DNA from 4 places in the Streptomyces sp. JLBT605 genome. Region 2 is predicted to be linked to each of the others. Evidence: riboswitches for the same ligand, from Rfam matches in the RefSeq annotation. Region 2 holds a riboswitch; each other region holds the start of a gene.
What was found. Region 2 has a riboswitch for cobalamin ahead of AC4BDD_RS01950 (energy-coupling factor ABC transporter permease). Riboswitches for the same ligand answer to the same signal wherever they lie in the genome.
Positions count from the first base shown of each region.

Region 1 (5,776 bases), 6.3 Mb from region 2:
TGCGCGGATAGGAGCGCGCCTGCGCCAGGGTGCTCCTCACGCCTCCTCCCGCGCGGTCCGCCGGTCGGCGCCGGGCAGCGTCAGGGGGTCGGTCACGGTGGTGCACCGGGTCCAGCAGGTGACCTCCTTCTCGTCGACCCTGCCGACCACTTCGGGTTCCACCGCGGGCGGGGAGTCCAGCAGCCCGTGGGCGGCGCAGTAGTCGTCGTCGAAGACGGTGCTCAGATAGCGCTGCGGCCCGTCCGGGAAGACGGCCGCGATGCGGGTCTGGGCGGGCAGCGTCCGGGCCAGCCAGCCGGCGACCAGGGCGACCGCGCCGACGCTCCAGCCGCCGGTGGCGTAGTGCGAGGCGGCGAGCTGACGGCAGGTCCACACCGCCTCCGCGGGGGCCACCCAGTGCACCTCACCGAAGTGCTCGTAGGCGACGTTGCGCGGATAGATGCTGGAGCCCAGGCCGCGCATCAGGCGGGGGCGGGCGGGCTGTCCGAAGATGGTGGAGCCGATGGTGTCCACGCCGACCAGACGCAGTTCGGGGTTGAGCTGGCGCAGCACCCGGGAGACGCCGGCGGAGTGCCCGCCGGTGCCCACGCTGCACACCAGGACGTCGATGTGGCCGAGTTCGGCCGCGAGCTCCAGCGCGAGCGGGGTGTACGCGGCGACGTTGTCCGGGTTGTTGTACTGGTCCGGGCACCAGGAGTCGGGGTGCCGGGCCATGAGCTGGGCCACCCGGTCGCGGCGGGCCTGCTGCCAGCCCCCGGTGGGATGGGGTTCGGCGACGACGTTGACCTGGGCCCCGTAGGCGGTCAGCAGCCGGGTCATGGACCCCTCAAGGCCCGGGTCGGTGACCAGGGTGACGGGGTGGCCGTGGACCAGGCCGGCCAGCGCCAGCCCGAGCCCGAGGGTGCCGCTGGTGGACTCGATGATCCGGCCGCCGGGGCGCAGGTCGCCGCGGGCCCGGGCCCGCTCGACCATGTGCAGACCGGGACGGTCCTTGATGCCGCCGGGGTTGAACCCCTCCAGCTTGGCCCAGAAGCCCCGCCCGGCGGGGGCCAGCGGCTCGGAGACCCGCAGCAGTGGGGTCTGGCCGACCAGTTTGGACATGCCATGAGGCGTCGGTGCCGCCGCCGGCCCGGCGGGTCGGGCGGGCTCGGCGGGTGCGGAGTGCTGCGGGGACGCGGATGTGGGGGTGTGAGCGCGCATGGTTTCCTCTCGGATGCGGTACGCGTGCGGATTCCTCGGCCGTTCGCCGCGCGTGCCGGACGGGGCCGATCGGCCACCGTCGTGGGCGTCGGTCATCGCACCGGGCGTGCGAGGAGCGGCCGGTCGGGGCAGGGGACAGGGGGGTGTGCCGGAGGTGCTGGAGGTGCCAGGGGTGACAGGGCGCGCCGGAGCGCGGCCGTGGGCCGTGTCGGGGGCGCGTACGGGAGCGGGGGCCGGCAACGAGCGGTGTGGTCGGCCTGCTCGCGGGGGAGCGGCGCGCACAAGGGCGCGCCGGCGCGCCGACGGCCGGCTTGTCGGGCTGTCGGTCTAGATTCGCAGGATCGCTGGATCAGGGGGTGTCGGCGGTGGCGACTGGGCCGCACCCCATCGCGTCACCGCGCCCCGGGGAGCGGCCGGGAAGGCGGCCGTGCCGAAGACGGCCGTGCACGGATCCGGCAGGTCGAGACCGTGCTGCGGCTGGCCGGACAGGCAGTCCTGGGCCGCGTGGCCCGAGGCGCTGTCATGGTGGCCGGGACCGGGCTCGTGCCGGTGCGTCGCGGCAGAGGCCGGGGCGTTCGACGGCGGTGCCGTCGGCGTGCCGGTGAAGGCGTCCGTGATGACGAAAGCGCCGGTGGCGGACGAGGTACCGGTCGCGGACGAAGCGCCGGTGGTGTGCGCGGCGGTGCTCTCCCCGCTCAGGCCGTGCGAGTACAACAGGCCCAGCAGCAGCACCACAAGCCCCAGCACGCGCAGCGAGCCCGCCGGCGCGCGGCGGGTCCGCAGCAGGCGGCACAGGGGCCGGGCCGTGACCATGTCGTGATCCTAGCCGCACGCCGGATCGGTTCGTCAGCCAGTCGCCCGAACATTGGCGCGAACCCGCCGTCCGGTCGTCAACGGCGGTGCGGGCAGCGGAGATCGGTCACCTGATCGGTCATCTGATCGGTATTCGCCAACAGGTGCCGGTCGGCGGGTAGGCTGGCGCACGCAGCTGGTTCGCCCCGTCCGCCAGACGGGATGCGTCGTAAGAGGGAACCCGGTGGGAATCCGGGACTGCCCCGCAGCGGTGAGCGGGAACGACCGCCGTCATACGCACTGGACCCGGAAGTCCCGGGTGTGGGAAGCGACGGCCAGTAGGAGCCCCGCCCGTCCTCGTGACGGGCGGCAGGCATGCCCGTGAGTCCGAAGACCTGCCACTGCCCGCGCCCCGCAGCGGGGTGCGGTCCAACCGGGACCTCGTGGGCGGGTCCGCGGCGGCAGGGCTGCCCCTTCACAGCACGGGCGCCCGTCCTTCGCGTACCCACGCCGGCGTTGGTCCCCTCCGGACTCGCGAAGGAGAGTTCCGTGGCCCGACCCAACCCCACCACGCCCTGCGCACCGACCCGCGAGGCCCTGGCCACCGTGCACGGCTACCCCCGCCAGGGCCCGCACCGCGAACTGAAGAAGGCCATCGAGGGCTACTGGCGCGGACGTGTCACCGCCGACGCCCTGCGCGCCGACGCCGCGGCACTGCGCCGCGGCAACTGGCGGCAGCTGGCCGACGCGGGCATCGCCGAGGTGCCCACCGGTGACTTCTCGCTCTACGACCACGTCCTGGACACCGCCGTGATGGTCGGAGCCATTCCCGAGCGGCACCGCGCCGCCTTCCACGCCGACCGGCTGGACGGCTACTTCGCGATGGCGCGCGGCACCGAGGACGTGCCGCCGCTGGAGATGACGAAGTGGTTCGACACCAACTACCACTACCTGGTGCCCGAGCTGGCACCGGACACGGTCTTCAGCGCCGACTCCGGCAAGCAGGTGACGGAGTTCCGGGAGGCCGCCGCGCAGGGACACACCGGCCGCCCGGTCCTTGTCGGACCGGTCACCTTCCTGCTGCTGGCCAAGCCCGCGGCCGGCGCCCCGGCCGGCTTCCAGCCGCTGACGCTGCTGGACCGGCTGCTGCCTGTCTACGCCGAGGTGCTGGCCGACCTGCGGGCAGCGGGCGCGCGGTGGGTGCAGCTGGACGAGCCCGCCCTGGTCCAGGACCAGCCGCCGGCCGTACTGGACGCCGTCCGCCGCGCCTACGGCGACCTCAGCCTGATCGCCGACCGGCCCCGGCTGCTGGTCGCCTCCTACTTCGACCGGCTCGGCGAGGCCCTGCCGGTGCTCGCCGCGACGGACGTCGACGGGCTCGCCCTGGACTTCACCGGGCCCGCGGCCGCCAACCTCGACGCGCTCGCCGCGGTCGGCGGACTGCCCGGCAAGCGGCTGGTCGCGGGCGTCGTCGACGGACGCAATGTGTGGCTGGCCGACCTGGAGCGGTCACTCGCCACCCTCGCCACCCTGCTGGGCCTCGCCGACCGGGTCGACGTGGCGCCCTCCTGCTCCCTGCTCCATGTGCCGCTGGACGCCACGGCGGAGCGCGACCTCGACCCGCAGGTGGCGCGCTGGCTCTCCTTCGCCCGGCAGAAGACCGGCGAGGTGGTGACCCTCGCGCGCGGCCTGACCGAGGGCACCGACGCCATCGCCCCGCAGCTCGCCGCCAACCGGGCGGCCCGCGCCGCGCGCGCCGCCTCCGCCCTCACCCGCGACCCCGAGGTGCGGGCCCGCGGCGCCGCCGTCACCGACGCCGACACCCGGCGCCCGCAGCCCTACGCCGAACGGGCCGCCGCCCAGCAGGCCCGGCTCGGCCTGCCGCCGCTGCCCACCACCACCATCGGCTCCTTCCCGCAGACCACCGAAGTGCGCACCGCCCGCGCCGATCTGCGCGCCGGACGCATCGACGAGGCGGCCTACCAGGAGCGGATCGCGGCCGAGATCCGGGAGGTGGTCGGCTTCCAGGAGAAGGCCGGCCTGGACGTGCTGGTGCACGGCGAGCCCGAACGCAACGACATGGTCCAGTACTTCGCCGAACAGCTCTCCGGCTACCTCGCCACCCAGCACGGCTGGGTGCAGTCCTACGGCACCCGCTATGTGCGGCCCCCGATCCTGGCCGGTGACGTCTCCCGGCCGGCGCCCATGACGCTGAAGTGGACCTCCTACGCCCAGTCGCTGACCGACCGGCCGGTCAAGGGCATGCTCACCGGGCCGGTCACCATGCTCGCCTGGTCCTTCGTCCGCGACGACCTGCCGCTGGCCGAGACCGCGCGGCAGGTCGCCCTCGCCCTGCGGGACGAGGTCGGCGACCTGGAGGCGGCGGGTACGACGGTGATCCAGGTCGACGAGCCCGCGCTGCGCGAGACGCTGCCGCTGCGCGCCGCCGACCGGCCCGGCTACCTCGCCTGGGCCACCGAGGCGTTCCGGCTGACCACCGCCGGCGTGCGCGCCGACACCCAGATCCACACCCACATGTGCTACGCCGAGTTCGGCGACATCCTCGCCGCCATCGAGGAGCTGGACGCCGACGTGATCAGCCTGGAGGCCGCCCGCTCCCGGATGCAGATCGCCGGCGAACTGGCCGCCGCCGGATATCCGCGCGAGGTCGGCCCCGGCGTCTACGACATCCACTCGCCGCGCGTCCCCGACGGATCCGAGATCGCGGACCTGATCGGCCGCGCCCTGCCCGCGGTGCCCGCCCACCGTCTGTGGGTGAACCCCGACTGCGGCCTGAAGACCCGGCGGTGGGAGGAGGTCCGCCCGGCCCTGGAAGGAATGGCGAGCGCGGCCCGGCAGGCCCGCCGGAACCTGGACACCGCACCCGACGGGGGCCCGGCGTCATGACCACCTCCACCACGGCGGACGCGGGCCCGGGGCGCAAGACCCCGGACGCCTCCGGTGTCACCCTCGTGCACATCATGAGCGAGCACGACACCAACCTGTACGGCACCATCCACGGCGGCGTGGTGATGCGGCTGATCGACGATGCCGCCGCGGCGGCCGCGGGGCGCCACGCGGACGGCCCGGCGGTGACTGTCTCGGTCAACCGCATGGCCTTCATCGCCCCGGCCAGGGCCGGCGACCTGCTCACCGTGGAAGCGGTGCTGGAGCGGGCCGGCCGCACCTCGATGGACGTCGGCGTCCGGGTGTTCGCCGAGCGGTGGAACGCCTCCGGGCCCACCGCCGAGGTGGCCACCGCCCACCTCACCTTCGTCGCCATCGACGCCCAGGGCCGGCCGCGCCCGGTTCCGGCGCTCACCACACCGGCCCCGCAGACGGCGGACGGCGGGTGACGGACCGCGGATGACGGCATGGCGGGGGCGCCCACGGCGGCGCCCCCGCCTGCTTCCGCTGGACCGGACCGAAATCGTCCGGTTTACTGAAAGTGACGAGGAGGACAGACAGACGCGGGGTAGCGGAGAGAGACCGTGCACCGCGCAATCCGGATCCGCGAGAAGTGGATTGTCCTCCTCGCCTCTTGCATCGCGATCGCGCTTGAGGAAGTGCCGTGCGGGCGACGTTCGTACTGGGGCGGATCGCCGGGGTCCGCGTCGGCGTGCACTGGAGCGTCCTGCTCATCTTCGCCTTCATCGGCCTCGGACTCGCCGAGAGCCGCCTGCCGGACGCCTATCCCGGGCATCCGTGGCCGGTGTACTGGGCGCTGGGGCTCATCACCGCGGTGGTGTTCTTCGCCTCGCTGCTCGCGCACGAGCTGGCGCAC
Region 1 is NZ_CM177087.1:6,638,821-6,644,596, forward strand. Features, by position in the region: gene AC4BDD_RS28735 (MFS transporter) at 1-40, opposite strand, end outside; gene AC4BDD_RS28740 (PLP-dependent cysteine synthase family protein) at 37-1,101, opposite strand; gene AC4BDD_RS28745 (DUF6153 family protein) at 1,528-2,013, opposite strand; cobalamin riboswitch at 2,172-2,409, shown strand; gene metE (5-methyltetrahydropteroyltriglutamate--homocysteine S-methyltransferase) at 2,542-4,899, shown strand; gene AC4BDD_RS28755 (acyl-CoA thioesterase) at 4,896-5,348, shown strand; gene AC4BDD_RS28760 (site-2 protease family protein) at 5,564-5,776, shown strand, end outside.
Region 1: it holds a riboswitch for cobalamin, as region 2 does, so the genes downstream of both, metE (5-methyltetrahydropteroyltriglutamate--homocysteine S-methyltransferase) here and AC4BDD_RS01950 (energy-coupling factor ABC transporter permease) in region 2, are expected to answer to the same signal.

Region 2 (5,776 bases):
CGCCATGCGCCGCACCGCGGCGGCCGGCGAGGGCGCGGCCTCGCTGCGGTCCGGCGGGCCCGGGGAGATCTCCGCCACCCGCGCGGTGCCCGCCGCGCCGCAGCGGCACGGGCGGGGGGTGCTGGTCACCGGCCTGAACGGGGACACCGGGCCGGGCCCGGCCCCGCCCGCGTGGGCCACCGACGCGCCCGGCGCCCGGTCGGCGATCAGCGTCCCGGTGTGCAGCCGGAAGACCCTGCTGGGCAATCTCACCCTGTGGCGCACCGCGACGTCCCGGCCGGATTTCGAGGAGGACGATCTGGCGCTGGTGGAGGAGATCGCCTCGCGGGCGGCGCTGGCGCTGGACAACGTGCGCCGCTACACCCGCGAGCACCTGGCCGCGGTCAGCCTCCAGCGTTCGCTGCTGCCCCCGGCCACGGCGGACACCGCGGCCGTCCGCACCGCGAGTGTCTACCTGCCGGCCGACCCCATCGGCGGGGTGAGCGGCGACTGGTACGACGTCATTCCGCTGTCCTCCGCGCGCGTGGCCCTGGTGGTGGGCGATGTGGTCGGACACGGGCTGCGGGCCACCACCGCGATGGCCCGGTTGCGGACGGCGGTCCGCACCCTGGCCGATCTGGACCCCGATCCGGACGAGTTGCTCACCCACCTGGACGACCTCGTCCTGCAACTGCCGCTGGACACCGGGCTGGACGCCGGTTCCGGCGACCGCGGCGGCTGGCCGGAGCTGGAGCTGGAGGGCGGCACCGCCCTCCAGCCGACCCGGCCGAGCCCCCAGGGCGCCGCCGTCCCGGGCGGTACCTACTCCTTCGCCGCCACCTGCCTGTACGCCGTGTACGACCCGGTGAGCGGGCGCTGCGCACTGGCCAGCGCGGGCCATCCGCCCCCGGCGCTGGTGGGCGCGGACGGCTCGGCGGAGTTCGTCGAGATGAGCCCGGGGCCGCCGCTGGGCGTGGGCGGGCTGCCGTTCGAGAAGACGGTGGTCGACGTCGCCCCCGGCAGCGTCCTGGCGCTCTACACCGACGGGCTGATCGAGCGCGGAGAGGGCGACATCGACGAGGGCATGGCGCAGTTGCGGGAGCGGCTGGTCCGGTCGGGGGCGGCGCGGGACCGGCCGCTGCAGGACGTGGCCCGGGAGATCGTCGCCGGTCTGCCGCCGACCCGGCTGCCGGACGATGTGACGCTGCTGGTCGCCCGGACCCGGCGGGTGCCGCCGGGCGACACGGTGACGTGGGCGCTGGCGGCCGATCCGGCGGTGGTGTCGCGGGCGCGGGAGCTGGTGGCCGGCCAGCTGGCCGTCTGGGAGCTGGATTTGCTGGCGTTCACCACCGAGCTGGTGGTGAGCGAGCTGGTGACCAACGCCATCCGGCACGCGGGCGGTCCGGTGGAACTCCGGCTGATCCGCACCGATGTGCTGACCTGCGAGGTGTCCGACCCCAGCAGCACGCAGCCGCGGATGCGCCGGGCACGGGCCACCGACGAGGGTGGCCGCGGCCTGTATCTGGTCGCCCAGCTGACCACCCGCTGGGGCAGCCGTTACACCCGGCGGGGCAAGACCATCTGGGCCGAGCAGACCATGCCGCCGGCGGTGTGAGCCCCGGCAACCTCCTGGCGCCCCCTTTGCGAAAGTTGTCGTGACCAGGGTGGGAGCACTAAAGTCGCAGCGCCTTGGTGACGGGAAACCGGTGGAGAAACCGGTGCGGCCCTCGCCACTGTGATCGGGAAGTCCGGCTCCTGCCCCTCGGGGCGGCCACTGGGACGGCGCGGGGAACCGCGGCGCCCGGGAAGGCGGAGCCGAGACGGCACGACCCGTCAGCCAGGAGACCGGCCAAGGCGTGTCGTCCATCCACGAGGTGTTGGAGAGGTCTCCCTTCCCATGCACATAGCTGAGGGGTATCTGCCCCCGTTGCACGCGGCTGCCTGGGGTGCCGCGTCCGCGCCGTTCCTCATCCACGGCGTGCGGTCCCTGACCCGGGAGGTGAAGTCGAACCCGGAGAGCACCCTGCTGCTCGGCGCCTCCGGCGCCTTCACCTTCGTCCTCTCCGCGCTGAAGATCCCCTCGGTGACGGGCAGTTGCTCGCATCCCACCGGCACCGGACTGGGCGCGATCCTCTTCCGGCCCCCCATCATGGCCGTGCTGGGCACCATCACCCTGCTGTTCCAGGCTCTGCTGCTGGCCCACGGCGGGCTGACGACGCTGGGCGCCAACGCCTTCTCGATGGCGATCGTCGGGCCGTGGGCCGGATACGGCGTCTACTGGCTGCTGCGCCGCTTCCGACTGCCGCTGATGGTCAGCGTGTTCCTCGGGGCGTTCGTCGCCGACCTGAGCACCTACTGCGTGACCAGTGTGCAGCTGGCGCTCGCCTTCCCGGACCCCAGCAGCGGGTTCGCCGGTGCGCTGGCGAAGTTCGGCGGCATCTTCGCGGTCACGCAGATCCCGCTGGCGGTCAGCGAGGGACTGCTGACCGTGCTGGTGGTGCGGCTGCTGACGCAGTCCAGCAAGAGCGAGCTGACCCGGCTGGGCGTCCTGGCCCGGGACGAGCGGCCGGCCGACGCGAAGGAGGCGGTGGCCCGATGAACCGCAACACCAGGATCAACGCGCTGCTGCTGGCCGCGGTGGCGGCGCTCGCCGTCCTGCCGCTGGCCCTCGGGCTCGGTGACGACAAGGAGGAGCCGTTCACCGGGTCCGACGCCCAGGCGGAGACGGCCATCACCGAGAACAAGCCGGACTACGAGCCGTGGTTCTCGCCGCTGTACGAACCGCCCTCCGGAGAGATCGAGTCGGCGCTGTTCGCTCTCCAGGCGGCACTCGGCGGGGGCGTGCTGGCCTACTACTTCGGGCTGCGCAAGGGGCGGCGCCAGGGCGAGGCCAGGGCGGCGGAGGCGGCCAAGGCCGCCGAGATGGCCGGCGCGGCTGAGGCCCAGGCCGCCAAGGTGCCCCAGGCCGGTACCGGCGGCGCGGCCGCGGAGCAGGCTCCAGCCGGGATGGCGACCGAGCGGCAGGTGACCGGCGCCGAGTCGGCGACCGCGGCCACCGTGACGGCGGGCGCCGGGACCGCCGGCACCGAAACGGCCTGCACCGGGACGGCGGGCGACGAAACAGCGGGCGCCGGGACCGTCGGCACCGAAACGGCCGGCGGCTCCGGCCGCCGGACGGCGTAGCCGCGTGCTGCCCATCGACGCGGCGGCGCACAGCAGCCGCTGGCGCCGCCGCCATCCGCTGGAGAAGGCCGCGCTGGGCCTGGGGCTGACCGTCACGGCGGTCTGTCTGCCGCCCTGGCCCGGTGCCCCGCTGGTCGCCGCCGCCACCCTGGCCGTGCTGCTCGGCCCGGCCGGGGTGGCGGGGCGTCAGCTGTGGCGCGCCTTCCGCGTCCCGCTCGGCTTCTGCGTCACCGGTGCCGTCCCGCTGCTGTTCCAGGTGGGCGGCTCCGCGGGGCTGGTGTCCCTCGCCCCGCACGGCCCGGAGCACGCCGGGCAGCTCCTGCTGCGCACCGCCGCGGCCTCCCTGGGTGTGCTGCTGTTCGCGTTCACCACGCCGGTGTCCGATGTGCTCCCCCGGCTGGTGCGCGCCGGGGTTCCGGCGGCCGTCGTGGACGTCGCCCTGGTGATGTACCGGATCAGCTTCCTGCTGCTGGACGCCATCAGCCGGATCCGGCAGGCGCAGGCCGCCCGGCTCGGCCACACCGGCCGGGCCGCCGCCTGGCGGTCGCTGGCGGGCCTGGGCGCCACCGCGTTCGTCCGCGCCTTCGACCGGGCCGGGCGCCTCCAGGCCGGGCTCGCCGGCCGGGGGTACGACGGGACGCTGCGGGTGCTGGTGCCCCCGGCGGCCGTCTCGGCGCGGTTCCTGGGCGCGACCGCGGCCCTGCTGGCGGGCCTGGTCGCCCTCACTCTCGTCATCGAAAGGTTCGCGCTATGACCCCGCTGCCCGTCGTGGAGCTGATCGACGCCGGCTACGCCTACGAGGACGGCCCCACGGTGCTCGACGGGGTGAGCTTCACCATCGTCGAGGGGCGCTCGGTGGCCCTGCTCGGCCGGAACGGCAGCGGCAAGACCACCCTGCTCCGGCTGCTCAGCGGCGGGCTGCGCTGCGCCACCGGGGAACTCCGCCTGGACGGCACGCCGGTCGGTTACGACCGCAAGGGGCTGACCCGGCTGCGCACCACCGTCCAGCTGGTCGTCCAGGACCCGGACGACCAGCTGTTCGCCGCCTCGGTCGAGCAGGACGTGTCGTTCGGGCCGATGAACCTCGGCCTGCCCGAGGAGGAGGTCCGCGACCGGGTCGAGCGGGCGCTGGAGGCCCTGGACATCACCGCGCTGCGGGACCGGCCCACCCATCTGCTGTCGTACGGGCAGCGGAAGCGCGCCGCGATCGCCGGGGCCGTCGCCATGCGCCCGCGGGTGCTGATCATGGACGAGCCGACCGCGGGCCTGGACCCGCACGGACAGGAGCGGCTCCTGGAGGTGCTCGGGCAGCTCCGGGACCAGGGGACCACGGTGGTGATGGCCACGCACGACGTGGACCTCGCGCTGCGCTGGGCGGACGACGCGGCCGTGCTCGCACCGGACGGCCTGCGCACCGGGGAGGTGGGCGGGCTGCTGGCCGAGCAGCCGCTGCTGGACGCCGCGCGGCTGCGCCGGCCCTGGGGCATGGCGGCCGCCGAGGTGCTGCGGGCGCACGGACTGCTCGCGGCCGGGGAGCCCGGGCCGCGCACCCCCGAGGAGCTCGGCCGCTGGGCCGCGCCTGCCCTCCGGAGCTGACGACCCCCGGCGCGCGGAAGCGGGCTCGGTACCTCGCGCCCGGTCAGCCCTTGGGGCCCGGATGCGGGGCGCGCGGGGTGGAGGGCTCGCCACGGCGGACCGCACCGGGCGCGCGGGCGGCGGGGCGGTCGGCGCGGGCCGAGGAGCGCAGCTGCCAGGGGACGCTGGTGACCATGACGCCCGGGGTGAACAGCAGCCGGCTCTTCAGCCAGAGCGCGGACTGGTTGTGCAGGAAGTTCTCCCACCAGCGGCCCACCACGTACTCCGGAATGAAGACGCTGACCACGTCCCGCGGCCCGGCGCGCCGGATGGAGCGCACGTACTCCACCACCGGCCGGGTGATCTCGCGGTAGGGGGAGTCGATCACCTTCAGCGGCACGTCGACGTCGAGCTGTTCCCACTGGCGTTCCAGCTCGGCCGCGCCGGCCCGGTCCACGGCCACCGTCAGGGCCTCCAGCCGGTCCGGCTTGAGGGCGCGGGCGTAGGCCAGCGCGCGCAGGGTCGGCTTGTGGATGGTGGAGACCAGCACGATCACCAGCACCCGGGAGGGCGGGGCGAGTTCGTCGCGCGGGTCGCTGACCGCCAGCTCGGCCGCGGTGCCGTCGTAGTGCCGGCGGATGTTCCGCATCATCAGCCACAGCAGGACGGCGGCGAGCACCGCCAGCCACGCCCCGGCGAGGAACTTGGTGGCCAGCACGATCACCAGCACCAGGCCGGTGACGACCGCGCCGGTGGCGTTGACGACCCGGGCCAGCTGGTGACGGCGGCGCACGGCGGACTGGGGCTCGCCGCGCAGTTCGCGGTTCCAGTGCCGCACCATGCCGGCCTGGGAGAGCGTGAAGGAGGTGAAGACGCCGAGGATGTAGAGGTGGATGAGGTCGGTGACGTTGGCCTTGAACGCCCACAGCAGCAGCCCGGCGACCAGGGCCAGCGCCACGATGCCGTTGGAGAAGGCGAGCCGGTCGCCGCGGTTGTGCAGCTGGCGCGGCAGGTAGCGGTGCTGGGCGAGGATCGAGCC
Region 2 is NZ_CM177087.1:380,011-385,786, forward strand. Features, by position in the region: gene AC4BDD_RS01945 (ATP-binding SpoIIE family protein phosphatase) at 1-1,594, shown strand, start outside; cobalamin riboswitch at 1,653-1,847, shown strand; gene AC4BDD_RS01950 (energy-coupling factor ABC transporter permease) at 1,877-2,578, shown strand; gene AC4BDD_RS01955 (energy-coupling factor ABC transporter substrate-binding protein) at 2,575-3,162, shown strand; gene cbiQ (cobalt ECF transporter T component CbiQ) at 3,167-3,916, shown strand; gene AC4BDD_RS01965 (energy-coupling factor ABC transporter ATP-binding protein) at 3,913-4,758, shown strand; gene AC4BDD_RS01970 (APC family permease) at 4,802-5,776, opposite strand, start outside.

Region 3 (5,776 bases), 5.0 Mb from region 2:
GCACCAACGACGCCCAGAAGACCATGGGTGTGATCACCCTCGCGCTGATCACCGGCGGTGTGATCGCCCCCGACTCCGACCCGCCGATGTGGGTCATCGTCTCCGCCGGTGTGGCCATCGCGCTCGGCACCTACCTGGGCGGCTGGCGCATCATCCGCACGATGGGCAAGGGGCTCGCCGACATCCAGCCGCCGCAGGGCTTCGCCGCCCAGACCGGCGCCGCGGTGACCATCCTGTCCTCCTCCCACCTGGGCTTCGCGCTCTCCACCACCCAGGTCTGCTCCGGTGCCGTCATGGGCTCGGGCCTCGGCCGCAAGGGCGGCGTGGTCCGCTGGTCGACCGCGGGCCGGATGGCCGCCGCCTGGGTGCTGACCCTGCCGGCCGCCGGTCTCGTCGGTGCCGCCGCGGCGCTGCTCGCCGAGCGCGGCAACTGGGGCGTCGCCGCGGTCGCGGTCCTGGCGATCGCCGCCTGCGCAGCGATCTGGGTGGCCTCGCGCCGCAAGCCGATCGACCACACCAACGTCAACGAGACGGGCTCGGAACTCGCCGAGCCGGTGGGCGTGGTCACCGCCGCGCTGCAGACCGTCGCCCCGCCGCCCGCCGGACCGGTGGCCGCGGCCCCCGCGGAGGAGCCGGCCGCGTCGGCGGCCTCCACCGAGCCGGCCGCACCGGCGGCCGTCACCGAGCCGACCGCCCCCGCTGCCCCCGCCGCCACCGCGGCCGCCCCCGCCCAGGCCACGGCCTGATCACGGCCAGGTAAGGAAGAAATCCGATGGACATCGACTGGGAAGCTCTCGGCCAGGTCTTCGGCGTCAGCCTGCTCTTCACCGTCGCGCTGGTCGGGGTGTTCACCCTCGGCATCGTCGGCAGCTCGCGCAAGCGGCGTGCGGAGACCGCCGGGGAGACGGCGGTCGCCACCGCCGGCGCCCCCTCGGTGGCGGCGCGCGGGGGTGCCTACCTCTGCTTCGCGCTGTGCGCGGCGGCCGTCGCGTACGGCATCTCGATCATCGTCGGCTGAGCCGGCATCCGGACGTATGAGTCCCGGTCCGGGCCCTGTGCCCGGACCGGGACTCAGTCATGTCCAGGCAGGGACTCAGCCATGTCCGGGCCGGGAGCGCGGTTGCCGCTGTGCCCTCGGCCACACCCGGGGCAGACCGTCTCATCGCAGGTCAAAGGTGAGTTGACGGCCCTTCCCGCAGCGTGGTGGACTGCCCGAGCCAAACGGCGGCAGGAGAGGAAGCCGGTGCGAGTCCGGCGCGGTCCCGCCACTGTCACCGGGGAGCGCTCCGCCGCCTGTCGAAGGTCACGGCTCACCGCGAGGGGGCTGGAAGACCGGGGGAAGCGCCGATCCGGGAGCCAGGAGACTCTCACCGCCGGTCACGTCGAGCCAGGGCGCGGACCCTGAGTGAGGACACTGCGCCATGCCCGGCACCGCCATGCGGCCATCTCCACCCGCCGCACCCACTGCTTCCCCGCTCCCCCGTCGAGGCGCGACGGCAGGCTGAGCGATGCGGGCCGATCACGCCATCTCCTTCGCGTGCGGCGCCGCTCTCGGCTTCGCCTGCGACCTGGCCGCCGGTGATCCGCGCCGCGGCCATCCAGTGGCCGCCTTCGGGCGGGCCGCGGCTGCCGTGGAGCGCCGGCTGTGGCACGACCACCGGGGGTACGGCGCACTGCACACACTGCTCTGCGCGGGCGGCGCGGCCGCCGGTGCCGCGCTGCTGACCCATGCCGTGCGGCAGCCCGCTGCGGCCGCGCGCGGCGCGGCGCGCCCCCCGGCGCCGTCCGGTTCCGTCTCCTCTGTCTTCCCCGCCTCCTCTGTCTTCCCCGGCCTCCCCGCCTCCTGTGTCGTGCGCTCGCTGTCCCGCACCGCCGACATCGCGCTCACCGCCGCGGCCACCTGGTCCGTGCTGGGCGGCACCTCGCTGCGCCGCGAGGCACAGGCCATCGGCGCCGCGCTCGCCGCCGGGGACCTCACCGCCGCCCGGGAGCGGCTGCCGCACCTGTGCGGACGGGATCCGCAGGCGCTGAACGGTCAGCAGATGGCCCGCGCGGTCGTGGAGTCGGTCGCGGAGAACACCTCGGACGCCGTCGTAGGCGCCCTGGTCTGGGGCGCGATCGGCGGCGTTCCGGGGCTGGTCGGCTTCCGGGCCGTCAACACCCTGGACGCCATGGTGGGTCACAAATCGCCGCGCTACCGACGCTTCGGCTGGGCGTCGGCCCGGCTGGACGACGTCGCCGGCTGGCCCGGTGCCCGGCTGACGGCCGCACTGGCCACGCTCGCCGGCCCGGACCCGCGCGGCGCCCGGCGGGCCTGGCGCGCCGACGGCCGCGCGCACCCGAGCCCCAACGCGGGCCCGGTGGAGGCGTCGTTCGCCGGAGCGCTGGGGGTCCGGTTGGGCGGCACCCTCGCGTACGGCGGACGGGTCGAGCACCGGCCGGTACTCAACGCCTCCGGCCGGCCGGTGGAGGTCGCCGACATCGACCGCGCGGCCCGGCTGTCGCGGCGGGTGGGAGCACTGGCGCTGGCGACATCCATCGCCGGACGGCTGGCGATCGGCGCCGTGCGGTCGGCCCTCTCCGACGGCGGCCGTGGGCCGGGACGAGCCGGGGCAGCGGGACAGGCGAAGGCCGCCGGGACGAGGGCCGGATGAGCCGCACCGGCGATCCGGCGCGAGGCCGACACGGCGACCCAGCGCTCCGCCGTCCTGTGCCGCGCAGCGGCGCCGAGGCGGGGCCGTGGGTCACGCCACCGGCCGCCACGTGTGCGTCCGGGCGCGCCTGGCGGTCGACCCGCGAAGCGGCTCGGCGCGCCGACGGCGTGCGTGCCGGCTGTGCCGCCCGCGCCGCGCGATGGGGCGCGCCGTTCACCTCGTACCGGCGCGCCGCGTTCGCGCGCGCCACGCGGGGCGACGCCGCACACGCGGAGTACCCGGCCGGGCCGCGTGCGGCGATGCCGCGCCGGGCATGGTCTACCGCGGGCGGCGCCCCGCACGCGGCGCGGCCGACGGCCGCGGACAGGGGGGACATGAGCGACGCGTACGCGGCCGCCGGGCGGCAGGCACCGGCGGCAGACGCAGCCGGGCAGCGGGCGCCGGCGAGAGCCGTACGTGCGCGCCGCGCGGGCGGAGATGGGGGCACCCCCGGGCGGAGTCCGGGGGAGAGAGAAAGGGACACGGCATGAGCGGCGGCCGGAATCGGCTGGGTGGCGGGCTGCTGGTCGCCGGGACGACCTCGGACGCGGGCAAGAGCGTGGTCACGGCGGGCATCTGCCGGTGGCTGTCCCGCAAGGGCGTCTCCGTGGCGCCGTTCAAGGCGCAGAACATGTCGCTGAACTCGTTCGTCACCCGTGAGGGCGCGGAGATCGGGCGGGCGCAGGCCATGCAGGCCGCCGCGGCCCGCGTCGAGCCCAGCGCCCTGATGAACCCGGTACTGCTCAAGCCGGGCTCCGACCGCAGCAGCCAGGTGGTGCTGCTGGGCAAGCCGGTGGGCGAGCTGAGCGCCCGCGGCTACCACCGGGGGCGGCAGGAGGCGCTGTTCGGCACGGTGACGGAGTGCCTGGAGGAGCTGCGGCGTACCCATGACGCGGTGATCTGCGAGGGCGCGGGCAGCCCGGCCGAGATCAATCTGCGCCGCACCGACATCGTCAACATGGGGATCGCCCGGGCTGCTTCGCTGCCGGTGGTGGTGGTCGGCGACATCGACCGGGGCGGCGTCTTCGCCTCGTTCTTCGGCACCACCGCGCTGCTCTCACCCGAGGACCAGCGGCATGTGGCGGGCTATCTGGTGAACAAGTTCCGCGGCGATGTGACGCTGCTGCAGCCGGGCCTGGACATGCTGCGGGACCTGACCGGGCGGCCCACTCTCGGCGTCCTGCCGTACGCGCACGGGCTGGGCATCGACGAGGAGGACGGGCTGCGCGTGTCGATGCGCGGCGCGGTCCGGGAGAGCGTGGTCGCGCCGCCGCACGGCGCGGACGTGCTGCGGGTCGCGGTCGCCGCCGTCCCGCTGATGTCGAATTTCACGGACGTGGACGCGCTGGCCGCCGAACCGGGCGTGATCGTACGGTTCGTGGACCGGCCGGAGGAGCTGGCCGACGCCGATCTGGTGGTGCTGCCGGGAACCCGCGGCACGGTGCGGGCGCTGGCCTGGCTGCGGGAGCGCGGCCTGGCGGACGCGGTGGCCCGGCGGGCCGCCGAGGGCCGCCCGGTGCTGGGCATCTGCGGCGGCTTCCAGATGCTGGCGGCGCGCATCGAGGACGAGGTGGAGTCCCGGGCGGGAACGGTGGAGGGGCTGGGTCTGCTGCCGGTGCGGGTGCGCTTCGCCGTGGAGAAGACCCTGGCGCGGCCGGTCGGTGAGGCGCTCGGCGAGCCGGTGGAGGGGTACGAGATCCACCACGGCGTCGCGGAGCTGCACGGACCGTACGACGAGGGGTTCCTGGACGGCTGCCGGGTCGGCTCGGTGTGGGGAACGCACTGGCACGGCTCGCTGGAGAGCGACGGCTTCCGGCGGGCGTTCCTGCGCCGGGTCGCCGCGGACGCGGGCCGGGCGTTCGTACCGGCTCCGGACACCGCCTTCGGGGCGCTGCGCGAGGAGCAGCTGGACCGGCTCGGTGATCTGATCGAGGAGCACGCGGACACGGACGCGCTGCTGCGGCTGATCGAGGACGGGGTGCCCCGGGGGCTGCCGTTCGTACCGCCGGGGGCGCCGTGAGTCCCCTACTCGGGGCTCCGCCCCACACCCCGGTCCTCAATCGCCGGACGGGCTGGATTTCGCCGCTCGTCCGACGAGTTACCGCAGGAGGTACGACCATATGACCACCGCCCCTTACCCGTTCACCGCGGTTGTCGGCATGGCCGACATGCGGCTCGGCCTGCTGCTCAACGCGATTTCCCCGGCGATCGGCGGGGTGCTGGTGCGCGGCGAGAAGGGAACGGCCAAGAGCACGATGGTGCGGGCCCTGTCGGCACTGCTGCCGCGGATCGAGGTCGTCGCCGGGTGCCGGTTCAACTGTGACCCGGCCGGGCCCGATCCGCGGTGCCCGGACGGCCCGCACGAGACCGGTACCGGCGGCGCGCGGCCGACGCGTCTGGTCGAGCTGCCGGTCGGTGCCTCCGAGGACCGGGTGGTCGGCTCGCTGGACATCGAGCGTGCGCTCGCGGAGGGCGTGAAGGCGTTCCAGCCAGGGCTGCTGGCGGACGCGCACCGCGGGATCCTCTACGTGGACGAGGTCAACCTGCTGGGTGACCACCTCATCGACGTGCTGCTCGACGCGGCGGCGATGGGCTCCTCGTACGTGGAGCGCGAGGGCGTCTCGGTGCGGCACGCGGCCCGTTTCCTGCTGGTCGGCACGATGAACCCGGAGGAGGGTGAGCTGCGGCCGCAGCTGCTGGACCGCTTCGGGCTGACGGTCGAGGTCGCCGCCTCCCGGGAGCCGGACGAGCGGGTCGAGGTGGTGCGCCGCCGGCTGGCGTACGACGAGGATCCGGCCGCCTTCCGCGCGCGGTGGGCGGCGGAGGAGGGGCAGCTGCGGGAGCGGATCGCCGCGGCGCGCGCCCTGCTGCCCCAGGTGCGGCTGGGTGACACCGCGCTGCGGCAGATCGCGGCGGTGTGCGCGGCGTTCGAGGTGGACGGGATGCGGGCGGACATCGTCACGGCGCGCACCGCGACGGCGCTGTCCGCCTGGGCCGGCCGTACCGAGGTGACCACCGCCGATGTGCGGCAGGCCGCGCTGCTCGCGCTGCCGCACCGGCGGCGGCGGAACCCGTTCGACGCG
Region 3 is NZ_CM177087.1:5,400,601-5,406,376, reverse strand. Features, by position in the region: gene AC4BDD_RS23570 (inorganic phosphate transporter) at 1-746, shown strand, start outside; gene AC4BDD_RS23565 (hypothetical protein) at 773-1,018, shown strand; cobalamin riboswitch at 1,235-1,366, shown strand; gene AC4BDD_RS23560 (cobalamin biosynthesis protein) at 1,509-2,654, shown strand; gene AC4BDD_RS23555 (cobyric acid synthase) at 3,181-4,713, shown strand; gene AC4BDD_RS23550 (putative cobaltochelatase) at 4,814-5,776, shown strand, end outside.
Region 3: it holds a riboswitch for cobalamin, as region 2 does, so the genes downstream of both, AC4BDD_RS23560 (cobalamin biosynthesis protein) here and AC4BDD_RS01950 (energy-coupling factor ABC transporter permease) in region 2, are expected to answer to the same signal.

Region 4 (5,776 bases), 4.6 Mb from region 2:
TCAGGCCGCCGTCGTCGTCCTTCTCGTCCTTGTCGTCCTTCTTGTCCTGCTCCCGCTGGGTCTCGCCGGGCGTGTCCGACGGCGCCTTGGCCGCCGGGCCGGTGGCGGACAGCTTGCTCAGCAGGTCCGTGCCGCCGAAGTCCCGCGGGTCCGCGCCGGCCGCACGGCTGGCGAGGATCAGCTTGGCGAGGGCGGCCGGCTGGTCCTTGGCCCAGGTCAGCGCGGAGCTGTCGTTGCCCTGAAGCCAGCTCAGCGGCTTGGCGGCGGCCTCCCGGTGGCCGCCGGCGGCCAGCGCGAGGACGGCGTCCGCGGTGCCGCCGACGTCGGCCTGCTTCTCCTGGCCCGGCATGCTGGAGTTCAGGTGCCGGCCGTGGCCGGCCATGGTCGCGGAGAGATACGCGGCCGCGGCCTCGCCTGCGTCGTCCCGCTCGCGCTTGCCCTTGGCGTCGTCGTCCTTGCCGCAGTCCAGCGGCTCGACCGCCTCGTCCTCCCCCTTGCCGACCGGCTCGAAGAGGAAGCCCTTGCCGGTGGCGGCGAGCGCGGCGGCGGAGGTGGCCAGGTCGTTGGCGACGACCGGCTTGCCCTTCTGGAGCTGGTACGTGAAGGCGCCCCGCTCGTCCTTCTTGGCGTCGCAGCCGAGCTGGAGGCCGAGCAGCGCGTCGTACGGAGTCTTGGAGCCGCGCGCGGAGGTGACCTTCGCCGGGTCCTCGCCGGTGGCGGCGAACGCGCCGATGACGGCCGCGGTGGAGTTGGCGTCGCTCGGGCTGCCCGGGTTCATGCCCCAGCCGCCGTCGTCGTTCTGCTGCCGCTTCAGCCAGCCGATGCCCTTCTCCACCGAGGCGCCGTGGCCGCCGACCGCGGCGAGCGCCTGCACCGCGGCCGCGGTGGCGTCGCTGAACTCGCCCTTCTTCGGCTCGCACGGGGTGGAGGTCTCGGCGCGGTAGGCGGCGAAACCGCCGTCCGCGCACTGCTGCCCGGTCAGCCAGTCGACGGCCGCCGCCGGCGGGGTGGCGCCCACCGACTTCTGCGCCAGCAGCGCCAGCGACTGCCGCCAGACGCCGTCGTACTGGGGGTCCTGGCTCCCGTACAGCCCGTTCGGCAGGGCGGACGCCTGCGGCTTGGGCGTCTTCGGGGGCGCCTCGTCGGCCAGCGCGGCGGGGGCGGCGGTCATGCCCAGGACGACGGAGACAGCGAGAGCCGCGGCGCTGCGGCGTGCGTTCATGGGACGGTGCCTCTCGGTGGAAGAGTCTGCGGTGGGCGGTACACAGCGGGGCGCGGCCGTCCACCCGCGCGCGCCTGGCGTACGCGAGGGCACCGGGCTCCGCTCCGTAGACCTCGACGGTGCCGCGCACCGGGCGACCGGTGCGGGAGCCTTCGTCGTGGCCGAGCGGGTGCTCCGGCTCGTACGGTCGCGGGCCCGCCGAGGGCACGAGCCGTACTCACGGTTGCGGGTCAGCGCCGGAATTGCACCGGCTTTCCCCGATCGGTCACGGTGAAGATGAAGTTGTGCACGGACACCTTAACCGGCGGCCACCGGATCGCCCGGCGCCGGGCGCGTGGGCCTCGCCACGGCCGGGGCGAGGACGGGCCGGGCTGGGCTGTGGCGGGGTGTCGGGCGCATTGCCCGCCGGGGTGCGAACTGGTATCCAGTTTTCTGATGCAGCGTCAGATAGTCGGAGCGCTGCCCCGCGCCGAGCCCCCGGGAGGCATCGGGCATGAGCGACCCCATCGAGTACCGACAGCTCTACATCGGCGGCACGCTGGTCGACCCGGCCGGTCAGGACACCATCGAGGTCGTCTCGCCGCACACCGAGGCGGTCATCGGGCGGGTGCCGCACGCCACGCCCGAGGACGTCGACCGGGCGGTCGCGGCGGCGCGCGCCGCCTTCGATGCCGGGCCTTGGCCGCGGATGAGCCCGGCGGAGCGCATCGCGGTCGTCACCCGCGTCAAGGACGCCGTCGCGGCCCGCCACGAGGAGATCGCGCGGACCATCAGCGCGCAGAACGGCAGCCCCTGCTCATGGAGCGTGCTCGGCCAGGGGCTCGGCGCGATGCTGGTGTGGGAGGCGGCCCTGGCCGTGGCCCGCGACGCGGTCTACGAGGAGCGGCGCCCCGGCATCCTGGGCCCGCTGCTGGTGCGGCGCGAGCCGGTCGGGGTGGTGGCGGCCGTGGTGCCGTGGAACGCCCCGCAGTTCGTGGCCGCGGCCAAGCTCGCGCCCGCGCTGCTGACCGGATGCCCGGTGATTCTCAAGCCCTCCCCGGAGGCCCCGCTCGACTCGTATCTGCTCGGCGAGATCGCCGCCGAGGCCGGGCTGCCCGAGGGTGTGCTCTCCATCCTCCCGGCCGACCGCGAGACCAGTGAGTACCTGGTCGGGCACCCGGGGGTGGACAAGGTGTCCTTCACCGGATCGGTCGCGGCCGGCCGGCGCGTCATGGAGGTCGCCGCGCGCCGGCTGACCCGGGTCACCCTGGAGCTGGGCGGAAAGTCGGCCGCGGTCATCCTGCCGGACGCCGACCTGGACGCGGCGGTCGCCGGCATCGTCCCCAACGCCTGGATGAACAACGGCCAGGCGTGCGTGGCGCTGACCCGCATCCTCGCGCCGCGCAGCCACTACGACGAGATAGCCGAACGGCTCACCGCCGCCGCCTCCGCCCTGGTCGTCGGCGACCCGCTCGACCCCGCCACCGAGGTCGGCCCGCTGGTCGCCCGCCGCCAGCAGCAGCGATCGCTCGACTACATCGGCATCGGGCAGCGGGAGGGCGCCAAGGTGCTCACCGGCGGCGGCCGCCCCGCCTCCCCGGCGACCGGCTGGTACGTCGAGCCGACGCTCTTCGCGGACGTCGGCAACGACATGCGGATCGCCCGGGAGGAGATCTTCGGCCCGGTGATCTGCCTGCTGCCGTACGAGACCGAGAAGGAGGCGGTGCGCATCGCCGACGACTCCGACTACGGGCTGTCGGGCAGCGTGTGGACCGCGGACGTGGAACGCGGCATCGACATCGCCCGCCGGATCCGCACCGGCACCTTCTCGGTCAACACCTTCAGTCTCGACATGCTCGGGCCGTTCGGCGGCTTCAAGAACTCCGGTCTCGGGCGCGAGTTCGGGCCGGAGGGGTTCGCCTCCTATCTGGAGCCCAAGACCATCCACCTGCCCGCCGGGTGGGAGGGCTGACCCGGTGGCGGACCGCTGGGAAGTGGAGGTCGACCGCCGGCTGTGCGTCGGCTCGGGGATGTGCGCGGCCACCGCGCCGCGGGCGTTCCGGCTCGACGCGGCCCGTCAGTCCCGGCCCGTCGAACCGGAGGTCGAGGGCTCCGACGCGGTGCTGGCGGCGGCGGAGGGCTGCCCGGTCGAGGCGATCGCGCTCCGGCTGGCGGGCGGCGGGGAGGCGGTGTTCCCGTCGGAGGAGTGAGCGGCGGCAGCCGAGGGCGGGCCTCAGCCGCCGGGTGCGCCTCAGCCGCCGGGCGCGACCGACCGCCCGGCCCGCCCGCCGGCGGCCTGCTCGCGCGGTGCGCCGGCCGCCGGTTCGCGCGGCGTGGTGACGTCGATGAGCCGGCAGACCGTCTCGATGTCGATCTTGACCTGGGCGATCGAGGCCCGCCCCGAGAGCCAGGTGATCAGGGCCGAGTGCCAGGTGTGCTCGATGACCCGGACGGCGGACAACTGCTCGGCGGTCGGCGGGGCCTTCAGCCCCATCGCGTCCAGGATGATCGCGGTGGTCAGCCGGGAGACCGTGTCCACCTCCGGGCTGACCGAGCGGTCGGCGAAGGTCAGCGCCCGCACCATCGCGTCCGCCAGCTGCGGCTCCCGCTGGAGCGCGCGGAAGGCGCGCATCAGCGTCTGGGCGACCCGGGCGGCCGGGTCCGGCTCGGTCGGCGGCCGCTTGCGCAGCGTCTCGTGCATCTGCTGGAGCTGGTCCTGCATCGTCGCGACCAGCAGATGCACCTTGGACGGGAAGTACCGGTAGAGGGTGCCCAGCGCCACGTGCGAGTTCTCGGCCACCTCCCGCATCTGCACCGCGTCGAAGCCGCCCCGGCTGGCCAGCTGGGCGCTGACGTGCAGGATCCGGCGGCGGCGGGCTTCCTGCCGCTCGGTCAGCTGCAAGGAGGCCGACTTGCTGTCTGCGGTCATCTGTCCTACTTCGGTGCGTTCCGTCGGCAGGCTTTGGACACCGTGCATGATGGCAGGGCCGCCCTAGTGGCGCGAGTCACTGAAACTCGTTCCAGGCTAACGCCCGCGGCCCCGGTTCGGTCGCCGTTTTCGCAGCTGGGAGGGGATCCCGTCGCGAGGGCGTCAGCGCTCCTCCGCAGTGGTGCGGATCACCCGGCCCGCCCCGGGTGGACGGGTGCGCGGCAGGTATCTTCAAGACTTCTCCAGCGATCCGTAAGTGAAACTTGTTCTAGCCGTTTGCTTGCGGATACGCTCCCGCTGAACTGCACCGAGAAGGGGGCCGCGAGTGACCGGCGACAGGCCGCTGCGCATCGCGCTGCTCACCTACAAAGGGAACCCGTTCTGCGGCGGCCAGGGCGTGTACGTCCGCCATCTGTCGCGCGAACTGGCGCGGCTCGGCCACCGTGTCGAGGTCATAGGCGCCCAGCCCTATCCCGTCCTGGACACCGACGCCGGCACCGACGGCCGTGTGACGCTCACCGAGCTGCCCAGCCTCGACCTCTACCGGCAGCCCGACCCCTTCCGGACCCCAGGGCGCGGCGAGTACCGCGACTGGGTCGACTTCCTGGAGGTCGGCACCATGTGGACCGGCGGCTTCCCCGAGCCGCTGACCTTCAGCCTCCGCGCCCGCCGCCACCTGGCCGCCCGCCGTGGTGAGTTCGACGTCGTCCACGACAACCAGACCCTCGGCTACGGGCTGCTGGGCCTGGACCGGATCGGCTTCCCGCTGGTCACCACCATCCACCACCCCATCACCGTGGACCGGCGGCTGGAGCTGGACGCCGCCGCGGACTGGAAGCGCCGCTTCTCCGTCCGCCGCTGGTACGGCTTCACCCGGATGCAGAAGCGCGTCGCCGGGCGACTGCCCTCGGTGCTCACCGTCTCCGGCTCCTCCCGCAAGGAGATCATCGACGACCTCGCGGTCCGCCCGGACCGCATCCACGTGGTGCCCATCGGCGCCGACACCCGGCTGTTCTCGCCGGACCCGACCGTCCCCGAGGTGCCCGGCCGGATCGTCACCACCTCCAGCGCCGACGTCCCCCTCAAAGGCCTGGTCCACCTCGTCGACGCGCTCGCCAAGGTCCGCGCCGAGCACCCCGACGCCCATCTGGTCGTCGTCGGCAAGCGGCCGGAGGAAGGCCCGGTCGCCACCGCCATCGACCGGTACGGACTCGAAGGCGCCGTCCGGTTCGTCAAGGGCATCAGCGACGCCGACCTCGTCGACCTGGTGCGCGGCGCCCAGATCGCCTGCGTCCCCTCCCTCTACGAAGGCTTCTCGCTGCCCGCCGCCGAGGCGATGGCCACCGGCACCCCGCTGGTCGCCACCACCGGCGGCGCCATCCCCGAGGTCGCCGGCCCGGACGGCGAGACCTGCCTGGCCGTCCCGCCCGGCGACGCGGGCGCGCTGGCCGCCGCCCTCGGCCGGCTGCTGGGCGACGCCGCGCTGCGCCGCCGCCTCGGAGCGGCGGGGCGGGAGCGCGTACTGGCCCGCTTCACCTGGGAGCAGGCCGCCCGCGGCACCGCCGAGCACTACCGCGCCGCCATCGCCGCCCAGCGCGGCGCGCGCCGCAGCCCGGTCCCCGCGCCGGCCGCATCCCCACGACAGC
Region 4 is NZ_CM177087.1:4,961,412-4,967,187, forward strand. Features, by position in the region: gene AC4BDD_RS21625 (SCO2321 family membrane protein) at 1-1,222, opposite strand, end outside; cobalamin riboswitch at 1,370-1,524, opposite strand; gene AC4BDD_RS21630 (aldehyde dehydrogenase) at 1,716-3,173, shown strand; gene AC4BDD_RS21635 (ferredoxin) at 3,178-3,411, shown strand; gene AC4BDD_RS21640 (TetR family transcriptional regulator) at 3,453-4,130, opposite strand; gene AC4BDD_RS21645 (glycosyltransferase family 4 protein) at 4,456-5,776, shown strand, end outside.
Region 4: it holds a riboswitch for cobalamin, as region 2 does, so the genes downstream of both, AC4BDD_RS21625 (SCO2321 family membrane protein) here and AC4BDD_RS01950 (energy-coupling factor ABC transporter permease) in region 2, are expected to answer to the same signal.